2 regions of the Mesorhizobium sp. P3_A2 genome follow, and region 1 is predicted to be linked to the other one. Evidence: predicted binding sites of a transcription regulator. Region 1 holds the regulator's gene; the other holds the start of a gene.
The links. The regulator LexA, encoded in region 1, represses DNA repair genes until DNA is damaged. The targets are predictions, from matches to a motif close to TGTTCNNNNTGTGTTCNG.
Positions count from the first base shown of each region.

Region 2: AC1DXM_RS24750 (PA0069 family radical SAM protein) is a predicted target of LexA. The motif match lies at 2,319-2,336, and genes of this name have one in related genera.

Region 1 covers NZ_JBFUGC010000003.1:130,368-137,478, forward strand. The annotation lists gene moaC (cyclic pyranopterin monophosphate synthase MoaC) at 1-120, shown strand, start outside; gene AC1DXM_RS08105 (molybdopterin molybdotransferase MoeA) at 120-1,325, shown strand; gene lexA (transcriptional repressor LexA) at 1,443-2,195, shown strand; gene AC1DXM_RS08115 (ComEC/Rec2 family competence protein) at 2,189-4,648, opposite strand; gene gltX (glutamate--tRNA ligase) at 4,772-6,196, shown strand; gene gltA (citrate synthase) at 6,378-7,111, shown strand, end outside.
Region 2 covers NZ_JBFUGC010000012.1:8,782-15,892, reverse strand. The annotation lists gene AC1DXM_RS24760 (F0F1 ATP synthase subunit B) at 1-14, shown strand, start outside; gene AC1DXM_RS24755 (ribonuclease HII) at 239-934, opposite strand; gene AC1DXM_RS24750 (PA0069 family radical SAM protein) at 1,090-2,244, opposite strand; gene AC1DXM_RS24745 (glycosyltransferase) at 2,395-2,898, shown strand; gene AC1DXM_RS24740 (hypothetical protein) at 3,085-4,059, shown strand; gene AC1DXM_RS24735 (GFA family protein) at 4,049-4,477, opposite strand; gene moaB (molybdenum cofactor biosynthesis protein B) at 4,663-5,217, opposite strand; gene AC1DXM_RS24725 (4-(cytidine 5'-diphospho)-2-C-methyl-D-erythritol kinase) at 5,204-6,097, opposite strand; gene AC1DXM_RS24720 (hypothetical protein) at 6,124-6,309, opposite strand; gene AC1DXM_RS24715 (S49 family peptidase) at 6,391-7,111, opposite strand, start outside.

The DNA of each region.
Region 1 (7,111 bases):
GTGGCATGCCTGACCATTTACGACATGGCCAAGGCGGCCGATCGCGCCATGGTGATTTCCGGCATAAGGCTGGTGGAAAAGACCGGCGGCAAGTCCGGCGACTACAAGGCGGGCGCCTGATGGCGCTGGTTCCCGTGGCCGAGGCGCTGAAGCGCCTGCTGGAAGGCGCTGTGCCGCTGCCGGGTGAAAGCATCGCGCTGGCGGATGCTGCCGGCCGGGTGCTGGCGGAGCCTGTCGTGGCGCTACGCACCCAGCCGCCTTTCAACGCCTCCGCCATGGACGGCTATGCCGCGCGGGCGCAGGATGTGGCGTCCGCCCCGGCGCGGCTTTCGGTGATCGGCATGGCGCCCGCAGGGCGCGGCTTTGACGGCTCGGTCGGCAGGGCGGAGGCTGTCCGCATTTTCACCGGCGCGCCGGTGCCCGAAGGTGCCGACACGATCGTCATCCAGGAGAATGTCCGCGACCTTGGCAATGGCCATATCGAGGTCACCGAGCCGACCGCGAAAGACCGTAACATCCGCCGCCGTGGACTGGATTTCTCGCAAGGCGACCTGCTCCTGCAAAAAGGTCGCGTGCTCGATCCGGCCGCATTGTCGCTTGCGGCGTCGGCCAATCATCCGATGCTCAACGTCGTGCGCCGACCTCTGGTCGCGATCATCGCCACCGGCGACGAATTGCTGCCGCCGGGGCGTGACCCCGGTCCGGATCAGATTATCTCCTCCAACGCTTACGGTGTTGTGGCCGCCGCGCAGTCTGTCGGCGCCAAAGCGCTTGATCTCGGCATCGCGGCAGATCGCAAGGCCGACATAGCGGCGCTGGTGCGCAAGGCTGTCGCGGCAAAGGCCGACGTCATCGTCACGCTCGGTGGCGCTTCGGTCGGCGACCACGACCTCGTGCATGACGTGCTGACCGGCGAAGGCATGAAGCTCGATTTCTGGAAACTCGCCATGCGCCCCGGCAAGCCGCTGATGTTCGGGCGGCTCGGCGACATCAGGTGCATCGGCCTGCCCGGCAATCCGGTGGCGAGCCTGGTCTGTTCGCAGCTGTTTTTGAAGCCGCTTTTGGCGCAGCTCGGCGGCCGCGTCCATCGGCAGGATATCCGTCCGGCGCAACTTGGCGCCGCGATGCCGGCCAATGATCTGAGGCAGGACTATGTGCGCGCCGTGGTGAGCGAAGAAACCGGCGCACGGGTGGCGACGCCGTTCGGCATCCAGGATTCCTCGATGTTGAGAATGCTGGCCGACGCCAACGGCTTGATCGTGCGCGAGCCCTTCGCTCCTGCCGCCGCCGCGGGTGCCGCCTGCAGCGTCCTGATGTTACGCTGAACAAAACGTCAACACATTCATTAAACTTTAAAAGGTTGCGGAACACAACTGGAACAGATAGTGTTTGTTCTGGGTTTGTTTTTTCCGATTCTGGTTTCAGAACCCGTGGGGGCCGCGATGCTGACGCGCAAACAACATGAACTCCTGATGTTCATCCATGAACGCCTGAAGGAGAGCGGAATCCCGCCGTCTTTCGACGAGATGAAGGAGGCGCTCGACCTTGCCTCGAAGTCCGGTATCCATCGCCTGATCACGGCGCTGGAGGAGCGCGGCTTCATTCGCCGGCTGCCGAACCGGGCTCGAGCATTGGAAGTGCTGCGGCTGCCCGACTCGATCGCGCCCGGCCTCAACGCGGCGAAGAAGTTTTCGCCGAGCGTCATCCAGGGCAGTCTCGGTCAAGGTGGTCAGGGGCAAGGCGGTCTCGGCCGCCAGATCAAACCGGCCTCCTCTTCTCGTTCGATGTCGGCCGGCAATGACGACGCGGTTTCCGCGGTGTCGATCCCGGTGATGGGCCGCATCGCCGCCGGTGTGCCGATCGACGCCATCCAACACCAGACCCATTCGATCTCGGTGCCGCCGGACATGATCATGGGCGGCGAACACTACGCGCTCGAGGTCAAGGGTGACTCGATGATCGAGGCCGGCATTTTCGACGGCGACACGGTGATCATTCGCAATGCCGATACGGCGAGCCCCGGCGAGATCGTGGTGGCGCTGGTCGATGAAGAGGAAGCGACGCTGAAGCGCTTCCGCCGCAAGGGCGCCTCGATCGCGCTGGAAGCCGCCAACCCGGCCTACGAAACCCGCATCTTCGGGCCGGACAGGGTCAAGGTGCAGGGCAAGCTGGTTGGGCTGATCAGGCGCTACTGAGCCGGTTTAGGTTTGTACTTCTCGGGCTGCTTGTAAGGCGGCATTCCACGCGCTTCGCGTGAGAAGCGGCGTTGCTCGTGCCAGGGACGATAGGGCTTGTCGACGGCGAAGCGGATGGTTGGCGCTGTCGCGGCCGATTGTGGGTCGAAGAAGACGGCGGCACTACCATCGCGGGCAAGTTGCTTCTTGGTCAGGACCAGCACCAGCGGGTCGCGGCACGGATTGTAGGCGGTGGCGTCGTCGATGACGATCAGGCTCGCGAAAGCGCAGGCTGGCCGCGCTGTGTTGCGGTCTTTTGCCAGCGCGATGATGGCTCCGGCGGGGTGCCGGGCAATGCAGAGATTGCCTGTGCAATAGAAGGGCGAGCCTGGCGGCAGGTCGAGCGGGTCTAGATCGAACCGCGTGTCCGTTGCCTCGAAAATCTCAGGCGGGATAATGGTTTCGGCTCTCAATGCCCGTTTCCAATTATCGGTGGTGAATTCGTTCGAGCGTTCCCGGTTGAGCGCGAGTTCGCCGCCGCCGATCGGCAATGCCACCAGATGCGCATCCTCCGAGATAAGCACATCGGGCGTGCGCACCTGCGGCACAGTCAACAGGCCGGCCAGCGCGAAAGGAACGGCCGCCAGCCTCAGCCAGGTGGTGGCCATGGTGGCGATGACGAGGGCGACCGCTACCAGCAGCACCGAGCGGATGGAGATCAGCCCGACGGCATCGACCGGCGAGCGCTGAGAAATCCAGGCGGAGATGGCGATCATCGTCGTCAGCCCCTTGCCCATGACATAGAGGAACGGCCCATCGGCGCCGAACGGCATGGCCAGCGCGCTGAGCACCGCAAACGGCATGACGACCAGCGAGACGATCGGCATCACCGCCAGATTGGCGAGCAGACTGAGCGGCGACACACGCTGGAAATGCCAGATGGCAAACAGCAAAGTGGCGCTGCCTGCGATGATCGATGTCATGGCGAGACCGCCCATGGCCAGCACGAATTTTCGCGACAGGAAGCCGACGAACGAGCGCCTTGCGGGCGGCGTTCTCACCTTGTCGGCGCGGTAGTCAGCCCAGCCGGCATAGGCGCCGACTAGGGCGGCGGTGGCGGCGAACGACATCTGGAAACTCGGGCCGACAACCTCATGCGGCGACACCAAGATGACGGCGATGGCCGAGATCGCCAGATTGCGCATGGTGAGCGCTGCACGATCGAACAGCACCGCGACCAGCATGACCGCCAGCATGATGAAGCTGCGCTCGGCAGCGACAACAATGCCTGAGATGACGAGATAGGCGGCAATGGAGACAAGCGCTGCCGCCGCCGCATATTTCTTCACCGGCCGGCGCGAGGAGAAATCCGGAAACAGCGCAAAGGCGCCACGCAGCAATGCCATGATGGTGCCGGCGACCAGCGCCATGTGCAGGCCGGAAATGGAGATGATGTGGTAGATGCCGGTGCGCCGCATCGCCTCGTTGACCTCGTCCGGAATGCCGGCGCGCACACCGACCATGAGCGCCGCGGCAATCTCGCCTTCGGCGCCGCCGATCTTGCCCCTGATATGGTCGGCAATGTTTTCGCGCGCATTCTCGATTGCCGACGAGAGCCGTGCGGTCAGCGGCGGCAGGCCCTGCGAAGCAATGGTTTTCGGATTACCGAGAAAGAAGCCGCTGCCGCCGATCCCGGTGAAATAGCTGTCGAAGGAGAAATCGTAGCTCTCCGGCCGCACCGGACCGGTCGGCGGCAACAGCCTGGCATAGCCGGTGATCAGGGAGCCGGCGGTCATATCGGCGGGAACGGTGCGCGCCGAGAGCCTGACCCGCTCTGGCGCGTAGCGCAGCTTTGGGTGAGCGGTGGAAATAACGTCGAGCGTCAGCCTGACGCGGCCGTTCTCCATCTGCTCGAGACTGACGACGCGTCCGGTCAGTCGTGTCTGGATCTCGGAGCCGAGCATCTGCGTTCCGGCGCGCCAGGTTTCGACTTTGGCGGCGACCACGCCGAGCGCACACAGCATCGCTGCCATGCAGAGCAGATGCGTCTTCGGCCAGGACCGGGCGACGGCTGCGCAACAGGCCGTTAGCAGCACAATCGCGATTGGCTGGGCAAAGCCTGGCTCGCTGGCCAGCGAGAAATAAATGATGACGCCGGCCGCCAGGAAAACCGGCACCAGCAGAAAGGCAACGCCACGGTCGAGTTCGGTGACGGCGGCCATGGCAACGCTGCGGCGGATTGCTGGCCATGTCGATCGGCGTAGCAGCCTGCGCAGACGAATGGCGGACCCGGGCACGGCGTCGACCGACGCCGACGCAGTGTCACCCGGAGACAAAGGTCGGAGACCAGGTCGCGTCTCGGGCAGCGCGACGGGCATCGGCTCGGCATAGGGACTGTCGGCAAATAGGGAGCGTTCGTTGACGCTTGTCGCAGCGCCCTCGCCTTGATCCTCGCCCCGGCCACGTCCAGCCATCGGGTCTGCCCCTTGCGCCCTAGACCCCCTATGCTACATGAACGCGCAAAGCGCGAAAGTCCGCGCGATCACGCCCCCTTTTTCTAGCCTTGCCCGAGAATTGCCATGTCCAGCAAAATTGCCATGTCCAACAGGGTGGTCACCCGTTTTGCCCCCTCGCCCACCGGCTACCTGCATATCGGTGGCGCGCGCACCGCGCTGTTCAACTGGCTGTATGCCAAGCACACTGACGGCACGATGCTGCTGCGTATCGAGGACACCGACCGCGAACGTTCCACGGAAGCGGCAACCCAGGCCATTCTCGATGGGCTGACCTGGCTCGGCCTGTCCTGGGACGGCGAGGCCGTCTCGCAGTTCGAGCGTGCGCCGCGCCACCGCGAGGTGGCCGAGGAGTTGGTGCGCCTGGGCAAGGCCTACTACGCCTACGAGACTCCCGCCGAGCTCGAGGCGATGCGCGAGGCGGCACGCGCCAAGAGCCTGCCGCCACGCTACAATGGTGCTTGGCGCGACCGCGACCCCTCCGAGGCGCCTGCCGGCGTCAAGGGCGCTATCCGCATCAAGGCGCCGACCGAGGGCGAGACTGTGGTGCATGACCGCGTGCAGGGCGAGGTGCGCTTTCCCAACAAGGATCTCGACGATTTCATCATCCTGCGTTCGGATGGTGTCCCGACCTACATGCATGCCGTCGTCGTCGACGACCACGACATGGGCGTCACCCACATCATTCGTGGCGACGACCATCTGACCAATGCCGCGCGCCAGACAGTGATTTACAACGCCATGGGCTGGGAGGTGCCGTCCATGTCGCACATCCCGCTGATCCACGGCGCCGACGGCGCCAAGCTGTCGAAGCGGCATGGCGCGCTCGGCGTCGAGGCCTACCGCGCCATGGGTTATCTGCCCGAGGCGCTGCTCAATTATCTCGCCCGCCTCGGCTGGAGCCATGGCGACGACGAGGTGATGTCGATCAAGGACATGATCTCATGGTTCGACATCGGCGACGTCAACAAGGGTGCGGCGCGCTTCGACTTCGCCAAGCTCGACGCGCTGAACGGCGTGCATATGCGCAAGATGGATGATCAGGCACTTCTCGACATCTTCGTCGCCACTCTTCCCTATCTCGAAGGCGGCCCGGCGCTGGCCGCCCGCCTCGACGACACCAGGAAGGCGCAACTGCTGGCCGCCCTGCCCGGTCTGAAGGAGCGCGCCAAGACACTGGTCGAGCTGGCCGATGGCGCCGGCTTCCTGTTCGTCGAGCGGCCGCTGCCGATCGACGAGAAGGCGGCCGCACTGCTCAATGCCGACGCGCGGGCGATCCTGCGTGGCGCACACGCGGCTTTGCAGACGGTTTCGGGCGAATGGACGGCCGCTGCTGCGGAAGCCGCGGTGCGCGAGTTCGCGACGGCTGGCGGCCACAAGCTTGGCGCCGTGGCCCAGCCACTGAGAGCAGCCCTTACCGGCCGCAGCACCTCGCCCGGCGTTTTCGACGTGCTTGCCGTGCTCGGCCGCGAGGAAAGCCTGGCGCGGATTGGCGATCAAATCGATTAGGAGCGAACTGGCCCAAGAAGATTGGCATTGAAAGGCGCGTTTCGCAGTGCAACATTAGGCCCTGGCCCAATCTGGCACGCACCTCCCAAAATGCGGTGGCGAGTTCGCGCATTCCGGTGATTTCGACGTGTCGTTAGCAGGAATTGCCTTGCCGGCATGAGGAACATGAAGGAGTTTGAGAATGAGCGAAGCTGCGACAAAACTGGAAACCGGCAGCAAGACGACGCACCCGTCGACTGCCACGCTCGAACTGGCCGGCAAGACGCACGAATTCAAGGTGCGAAGCGGCTCGGTCGGGCCTGACGTCATCGACATCGGTGCGCTCTACAACACCACCGGCGCCTTTACCTACGACCCCGGCTTCACCTCGACGGCGAGCTGCGAGTCGGCGATCACCTTCATCGACGGCGATGCTGGCATCCTGCTGCACCGCGGCTATCCGATCGACCAGCTGGCCGAGCATGGCGACTTCCTCGAAGTCTGCTACCTGCTGCTCTACGGTGAACTGCCGACCAAGGCGCAGAAGGACGACTTCGACTACCGGGTGACGCGCCACACCATGGTGCATGAGCAGATGTCGCGCTTCTTCACCGGCTTCCGCCGCGATGCGCATCCGATGGCTGTGATGTGCGGCGTGGTCGGCGCGCTGTCGGCCTTCTATCACGACTCCACCGACATTTCGGACCCGTATCAGCGCATGGTCGCCTCGATGCGGCTGATCGCCAAGATGCCGACCATCGCGGCCATGGCCTACAAATACCATATCGGCCAGCCCTTCATTTACCCGAAGAACGAGCTGAACTTCGCCGCCAACTTCCTGCACATGTGCTTCGCCGTGCCGTGCGAGGAATACAAGATCAACCCGGTGCTGGCGCGCGCCATGGAGCGTATCTTCATCCTGCATGCCGACCACGA
Region 2 (7,111 bases), on a different contig from region 1:
CCAAGCTGAACTGAGCGGGTTAGCTCGCTGACATGAAGCCGCCCGGGCGACCTGGCGGCTTTTTTGTTGAGCGCGGATAATCTCCCCCCTCGAGGGGGAGATGTCGCCGAAGGCGACAGAGGGGGTCGGTTCGACCGGGCGCGACGCCTTTTCTGCCGCGAAAAAGTGGCCAGCGCTTCACGCGCGGCGACCCCCTCTGGCCTGCCGGCCATCTCCCCCTCGAGGGGGGAGATTACCCTCACTCCAACCCGGCAAAACTCTCTTCCTCAGCCACCTCAACCCCACCCAGCCTGAACGGCGCGAACGACGCGCGGTGCAGCCTTGCCACCGGCCCATGCGCTTCGATTGCGGTGCGGTGGCGGACCGTGGCGTAGCCCATATGGACTTCGAACCCGTAACGCTCGTGGTGGCTGCCGCAGCCGCACATCATGCGGTCGCGCATCACTTTGGCGACGATCGAGGCGGCGGCGATCGACTGCGAGCGCTGATCGCCCTTGATGAGCGCGCGGCCCTCGCAGAGGAGACCCGGCGGCACGTCTCGGCCGTCGGCCAGTGCAAGCTTGGCCTGGATCGGCAGGCCGGCAAGGGCGCGGCGCATTGCCTCGAGGCTCGCCTTGAGGATGTTGCTGCCGTCAATGCCTTCGGCGCTCACCGAGGCCATCGACACGCCGAGCGCGGACCCCAGGATTTTCAGGAACAGTGCCTCGCGCTGCAAATGATTGAGCCGTTTGGAATCGTCGAGGCCGTCGGGAATGTTGGCGGGATCGAGGATCACGGCTGCCGCCACCACCGGTCCGGCCAGCGGCCCACGGCCGGCCTCGTCCATGCCTGCCACCGGCCACAGACCTTCGGCCATCGCCTTCGTCTCGAAGGAGAAGTCGGGCTTCTCGATCATCTCGAAAAGAAGCGGAGAATCGGAACGCGCGCGAGCCATCTTGCGGCGAGGTTCGCATCGGCTCCGATTCTCCGCAAGTCCCTCCAGGGTCGAGTGGGGCAAGACCGGGAGGGGGCACCGTCTGCAGGCCGGGGGACAGGCCGGACGGGATTTCTTCGCCTGCCCAGCCAACGATGGCGGGGCAGGGATGGTCTTCAGAGCAGCATCAGCTGCTCGGTCGCATTGGCGGCGGCGACGAACTGGTCGGTCCTGAGCGTCCGCCGCTCGGCATTGAGGCCGAGCCGCTTGGCAGTAATCTCGAAGCGTCGGCCGATCTGCCAGGCATAGGGTCCGGCGCCTTTCATACGCTTGCCCCACTCTGAATCGTAATCCTTGCCGTCGCGCATCGAACGGATCAGCGACATCACGTGCCGGTAGCGATCCGGATAGTGGCGCAGCAACCAGTCCTTGAAGATCGGCGCCACCTCGAGCGGCAGGCGCAGGATGACATAGCCGGCTTCACGGGCGCCGGCGGCACGGGCCGAATCGAGGATACGCTCCATCTCCTGGTCGGTCAGGCCGGGGATGATCGGCGCCACCATGACCGAGGCCGGAATGCCTGCATCCGAAAGCTGCCTTATCGCCTCCAGCCGCTTGGTCGGCGTCGACGCGCGCGGCTCCATGGTGCGCGCCAGCATGCGGTCCATCGTCGTCACCGACAGCGCCACCTTGGCCAGCCCGCGTTCGGCCATGCGTGACAATATGTCGATGTCGCGCGTCACCAGATGGGATTTGGTGACGATGCCGACCGGATGACCGCGCGCCTCCAGCACTTCGAGGATCTCGCGCATGATCCGGTACTGCTTTTCGATCGGCTGGTAGGGATCGGTGTTGGTGCCGATGGCGATGGTGCGCGGCTGGTAGCCGTCCTTAGACAGTTCCTTGTCGAGCAGCCGCGCCGCATCCGGCTTGGCAAACAGCTTCGATTCGAAATCCAGCCCCGGCGACAGGCCCATGAAGGAATGGGTCGGCCGCGCAAAGCAATAGACGCAGCCATGCTCGCAGCCGCGATAGGGGTTGATCGAACGGTCGAAGGAGATGTCGGGCGATTCGTTGCGGGTGATGATCGTGCGCGGCTTCTCGACCTGCACCTCGGTCTTGAACGGCGGCAGCTCCTCCAGCGAATTCCAGCCATCGTCGAACACATGCCGGCTGACGGGCTCGAAGCGGCCGGACGGATTGATGCCGGCCGAACGGCCGCGGTTGCGGTCCGGACGGACACGCATGCCGCTCTGTTCGATCATCGCATTGGCCATCTCGGCTCTTCCTGCCCCGAAGGCTGCAATGTCCGCACGCACGATATGTTCCATTTTCGCCCTCTCCCAGGGACTGTCGGCCGGCTGTCGATTCGGTCTGTTCATGAAAATAATCCTATTTTGCCGATGAGAACAAAGCAAGAACTTTTTTGTTGTGCGATGCAAAACTGGCGCTGCGCCAGGCTTTCCGCTATTCGGCTAAATATGCTCAGCGTTCTTATCGAAACCCGAGATGACGAAGAGGGCCTTGCCCGCACGCTCGCCTCGCTGATCGGCGGCGCGGTCGAGGGCGTGGTGCGCGATGTCATCGTCTGCGACACCGGCTCGACCGACCAGACGCATCGTGTCGCCGATCACGCCGGCTGTCACTTCGTCGCCGGCGGCATTGCCGCCGGGATCCGGCAGGCGAAAGGCGACTGGCTGCTGTTTCTGGAGCCCGGCGCGCGGCTTTCGGAAGGCTGGATCGACGACGTTGTCGCCCACACGGCGCGGCAGACCATGCCGGCGCGCTTTTCCCGCGCCCGCGGCAGCCGCACGCCGTTCCTGGCACGGGTGCTCCAGGGAAACCGGGCGCTGGCCGAAGGGCTGGTCATCAGCAAGCGGCAGGCCGCTTCCCTGTCGAAGAACGCGCACAGCGCCGAGGCTCTTGCGCGCGGTCTCGCCACCAGGCGGCTGGACGCCGAAATCTGGGTGGCGCCGAAGAAGTGACTCCCGCTCTCGCTCTTGGTCGGAGCGAGGGATTGAACTTTTTACTTTAGCACGTCGTTATTGTGCATTGCACAAAAGTAGACGCGGGGTTAGCATTCCATTGATGTGGGAGAATTGGGTTTGGGTAGTGCCGGAGCGGTAGCAGGTGACGCGTCGTCGGCTGCCATTCATATACTGAGGACCTCGATGAACCTTTCGACCCCTGACAAATCCGGCGCCGCCAGCCTGGAAGCCATTGCCCGCAACGGCAGCCTGCTCCGCCGCATCGCCGTGCGCATCCCGACCTATCTCAAGGATATGCGTGAGAACCCGGCCTGGCTGCCGATGTTCATGCTGGCCCGCACCATGCCGGCGCGCAAGCTGCACTGGCTGGGCGCCAGAGCCGCCCGTCCGGCGCAGAGTGCCGGAGCAACGATGTTCAGGGGCGTCGAGCTCAACTCGATCGTCGAAACGCTGCGCACCGATGGGATGTTCTCAGGCCTGGTCCTGCCGACGGCAATCCATGAGGAGATTGGGTGCTTTGCACAAAGCACGCCATGCTTCGGCAATTTCGATCGCCGGCTCGAATTCATGCCTGGGGATCATGCCGAGGCCGAGAGGCGTTTCGGCCGTTCCTTGCTCAGCGGCCACTATTTCGAGCGCATCCTCGGCTGCAAGGCGGCACTCGCCATCCAGAACGATCCGCTTCTGCTCGACATCGCTCAGCACTATCTCGGCGGGCAGGCAAAGCTGATCACGACGCGCGTCTGGTGGAGCTTTCCGACCGGCGAGGCTTCCGATGCCGACAAGAACCTTGCCTCCCTGGGCAAATACCATTTCGATCTCGACGACTGGCGGATGCTGAAATTCTTCTTCTACCTGAAACCCTGCGATGCCGGCACCGGCCCGCATGTGTACGTCAGGGGCAGCCACAACAGGCGCAGCCTCAAGCACCAGCTGACGCTGCTGGTCGGCCATCCGGCCGAAGAGGTGCTCAAGGTTTATGGAGACGACAGCCCGGTCACGCTGACCGGCGACGCAGGTCTCGGCTTTGTCGAGGACCCGTTCGGCTTCCACATGGGCACCGTGCCGTCGCGCACGCCGCGGCTGATGATGGAGGTCGGCTTCGGTGTGTCGCCGCCCTCGCGCCGCCGCTTCCACGGCGAACCGGTCATCCGCTGACCTTGATCTCGACCGGCATCCAACGCGCCTGCCGCCGGGCCATGCGGCCCTCTTTGTTCTCGGCATCGTAATCCATTGGGACCGGCTCGCGGCTGAACCGCAGCCGGTCGTCCAGCGCATTGACGATGACGATCGCCTTGGGGTCGCAGCCATCGGTGGCCACGGCCGCGACATAGACGCCGCAGTCGCGACAGATGAGATAGTCGGCGGTGCGCAATCCGAACCGGTATCGGTGCAACCGCGCCTCGTCCTCGACCGTGACGATCAATCGCCCCTGCGGATCGGCGGCAGCGCGCGAGCCATGCCGGACACAGAAAGCGCATTGGCAGGCGCGGATCTCCATCTCGGACGGCTCGATCCCGGTTTCGAATGTCAGGCGGATGTTGCCGCAATGGCAGCCGCCCGTGTGCGTGCTCATCGTATCGTTCCGCCTTCAAAGCAATTCCAGGAAAAGTGTGAAGCGGTTTTCCGTCCGGAATTGCGTCAAACAAAGAGGACTTGGCCGCAGACTACGCCTTAGGCAACTTGCAGGAAATGACCTCTCGAAGGCGTAGCTGCCATTCCGCCTGACAAAGGCAGCGCTGAACCGCTATCCGCCTTGCTTTACGAGCCGGCCTTGCGGCGGCGCAAATGCTCGTCCAGGCGCGGCATGATCTCGACGAAGTTGCAGGGCATGTGGCGATAGTCGAGCTGCGGCTTCAATATGCCGTCCCAGGCGTCCTTGCAGGCACCGGGCGAGCCCGGCAGCACGAAGACGAAGGTGGCGTTGACGACACCGCCGGTCGCCCGGCTCTGCACCGTCGAGGTGCCGATCTTGTCGTAGGAAATGCGGTGGAAGACTTCGGAAAAGCCGTCCATGCGCTTTTCGAAGATCGGCTCCAGCGCCTCCGGCGTCACGTCGCGGCCGGTAAAGCCGGTGCCGCCGGTGGTGATGACGACATCGATCTCCTTGTTCCGGGACCATGCCAGGACTGTATCGCGGATCTTTTCACGATCGTCGGTGACGATGTCGCGCGCGGCGAGGACATGGCCGGCCTCGGTGATGCGATCGGCCAGCGTCTTGCCGGATTTATCGTCGGCGAGGCTGCGCGTATCCGAAACCGTCAGCACCGCGATGCGCACCGGGATGAACGGGCGGCTCTCGTCAAGTCTGGCCATCAATTCCCTCCGAAGCGATGCTTCGCGTCGCGGCGACAAACCAGTCCGGTTGGCGGCTGCGGATCTCGGCCGCGGCGCGCTTGGCGACATTGCCGGTCTCGAACAGCCCGAAGCATGTCGCGCCGGACCCCGACATGCGCGAGAATCCCGACCCAGCCCGGTTCAACAGGGAAAGCGCCCTGCCGATGGGAGGCTGTATTGCCTGCGCCGGTGCCTCAAGATCGTTGCGGGTGACCTCCAGCCAGTTGCGGATACTGTGGAAGTCGAAACCGCGCGGCAACGGCGGTAGTGCTTCATTGTCGCGTTTGTCGAGGGCGTTGAACACCTCAGGCGTTGAAACGGCGACCCCGGGATTGACCAGCACCAGCGCCAGTGCCGGAAAATCCGCCACCAGTGACAGCTCGTCGCCGACACCGCGCGCGATCAGTGGTTTTGCCGCAAGGCACATCGGCACATCGGCGCCGAGGGTGAGACCAATCCGCGCCAGTTCGGCTTCGCCGATATCGAGCCCCCATGTCCGGACAAGACCGCGCAGCGCCGCCGCGGCGTCACTCGAACCGCCGCCGACGCCGGAGGCGATCGGCAGGTTCTTTTCCAGCCGGATGGCGACCGGCGGCGTGCTCTGCTGGCTTGCCCGGCTGCGCAGCGCCTCGCGCGCCTTCACCACCAGATTGCTGTCGTCTATCGGCACAGAAATCGCGTAGCGGCCCGCTGCGGAGAACCGGTCGCTGTCGGCAGGTTCGATCTCGACCCTGTCGCCGAAGCGGGTGAAAACGACCAGGCTCTCAAGCAGATGATAGCCGTCGGCACGCCTGCCGGTGACATGCAGGGCCAGATTTATCTTGGCAGGCGCAAGCCATGTCCGGCTCACGGCATCCACAGTGTCGGCTGTAAGCGGGATGGGTTTCAGTCCTTGGCCAGGCGGTATTCGCCGGTCTTGGGATCCTTGACCAGCGTGCCGTTGGCACCGTTGGCCGCCTGCTTTTCGGTACGCCGCACCTTGGCGGTCACGCGCTCGGCCTCGCGGACAAAGGTGCGATAGCCGAAATAGGCGGCGGCGCCGACAATCGCGAAGAAAATGATCTGCGGCATCTCAAAACTCTCCCTCGCAAGGCGGCAAAGGCGGCCGATCAGGTCGGTCAAGCTGTTATGCTAGACGCTTTCCCCGCTTTTTCAAAGCCCGAAGCGCGCCCACAATGCGCGCTCTTCCGCCGCATCGATGACGCCGCTTGCGGCAGCGGCGGCTATCTCGGGCGCCGAAAAGCTTGAGCCGAACAGGCCGATGCGGCCGAACAGCCCGCGCGGCGCGGTGACCAGCCGAAGCTGGGTTTTCGCGCCGAAGCGGGTCTTGAGCACCGTGCGCATGTCGCTCAACGCATCGACGAGGCCAAGCTCCAGCCCCTTCTTGCCGGTCCAGAACAGACCGGTGAACAGGTCCGGATCGTCCTTCAGCTTGCTGCCGCGGCGCTCCTTGACCAGGTCGATGAAGGTGTCGTGCACCTCGAGCTGCAACGCCTTCAGGCGCTCGACATCTTCCTTCTTCTCCGGCTTGAACGGATCGAGCACCGCCTTGTTCTGGCCGGCGGTGTGGACGCGGCGCTCGATGCCGATCTTCTTCATCAGTTCGGGAAAACCGAACGAGGCAGAGACCACGCCGATCGAACCGACGATGGAGGACGGATCGGCAAATATCTCGTCGCCGGCAACCGCGATCATGTAGCCGCCCGAGGCCGCCACGTCCTCGACGAAGACCAGTACCTTCTTGTTCTTCTCGATCGCCAGGTCGCGGATGCGCTTGAAGATCAGCCGAGACTGCACCGGCGAGCCGCCGGGCGAATTGATCGAGATGGCGACCGCGGGCGCGTCGAACAGGAACGCCTTTTCGATGAGCGCG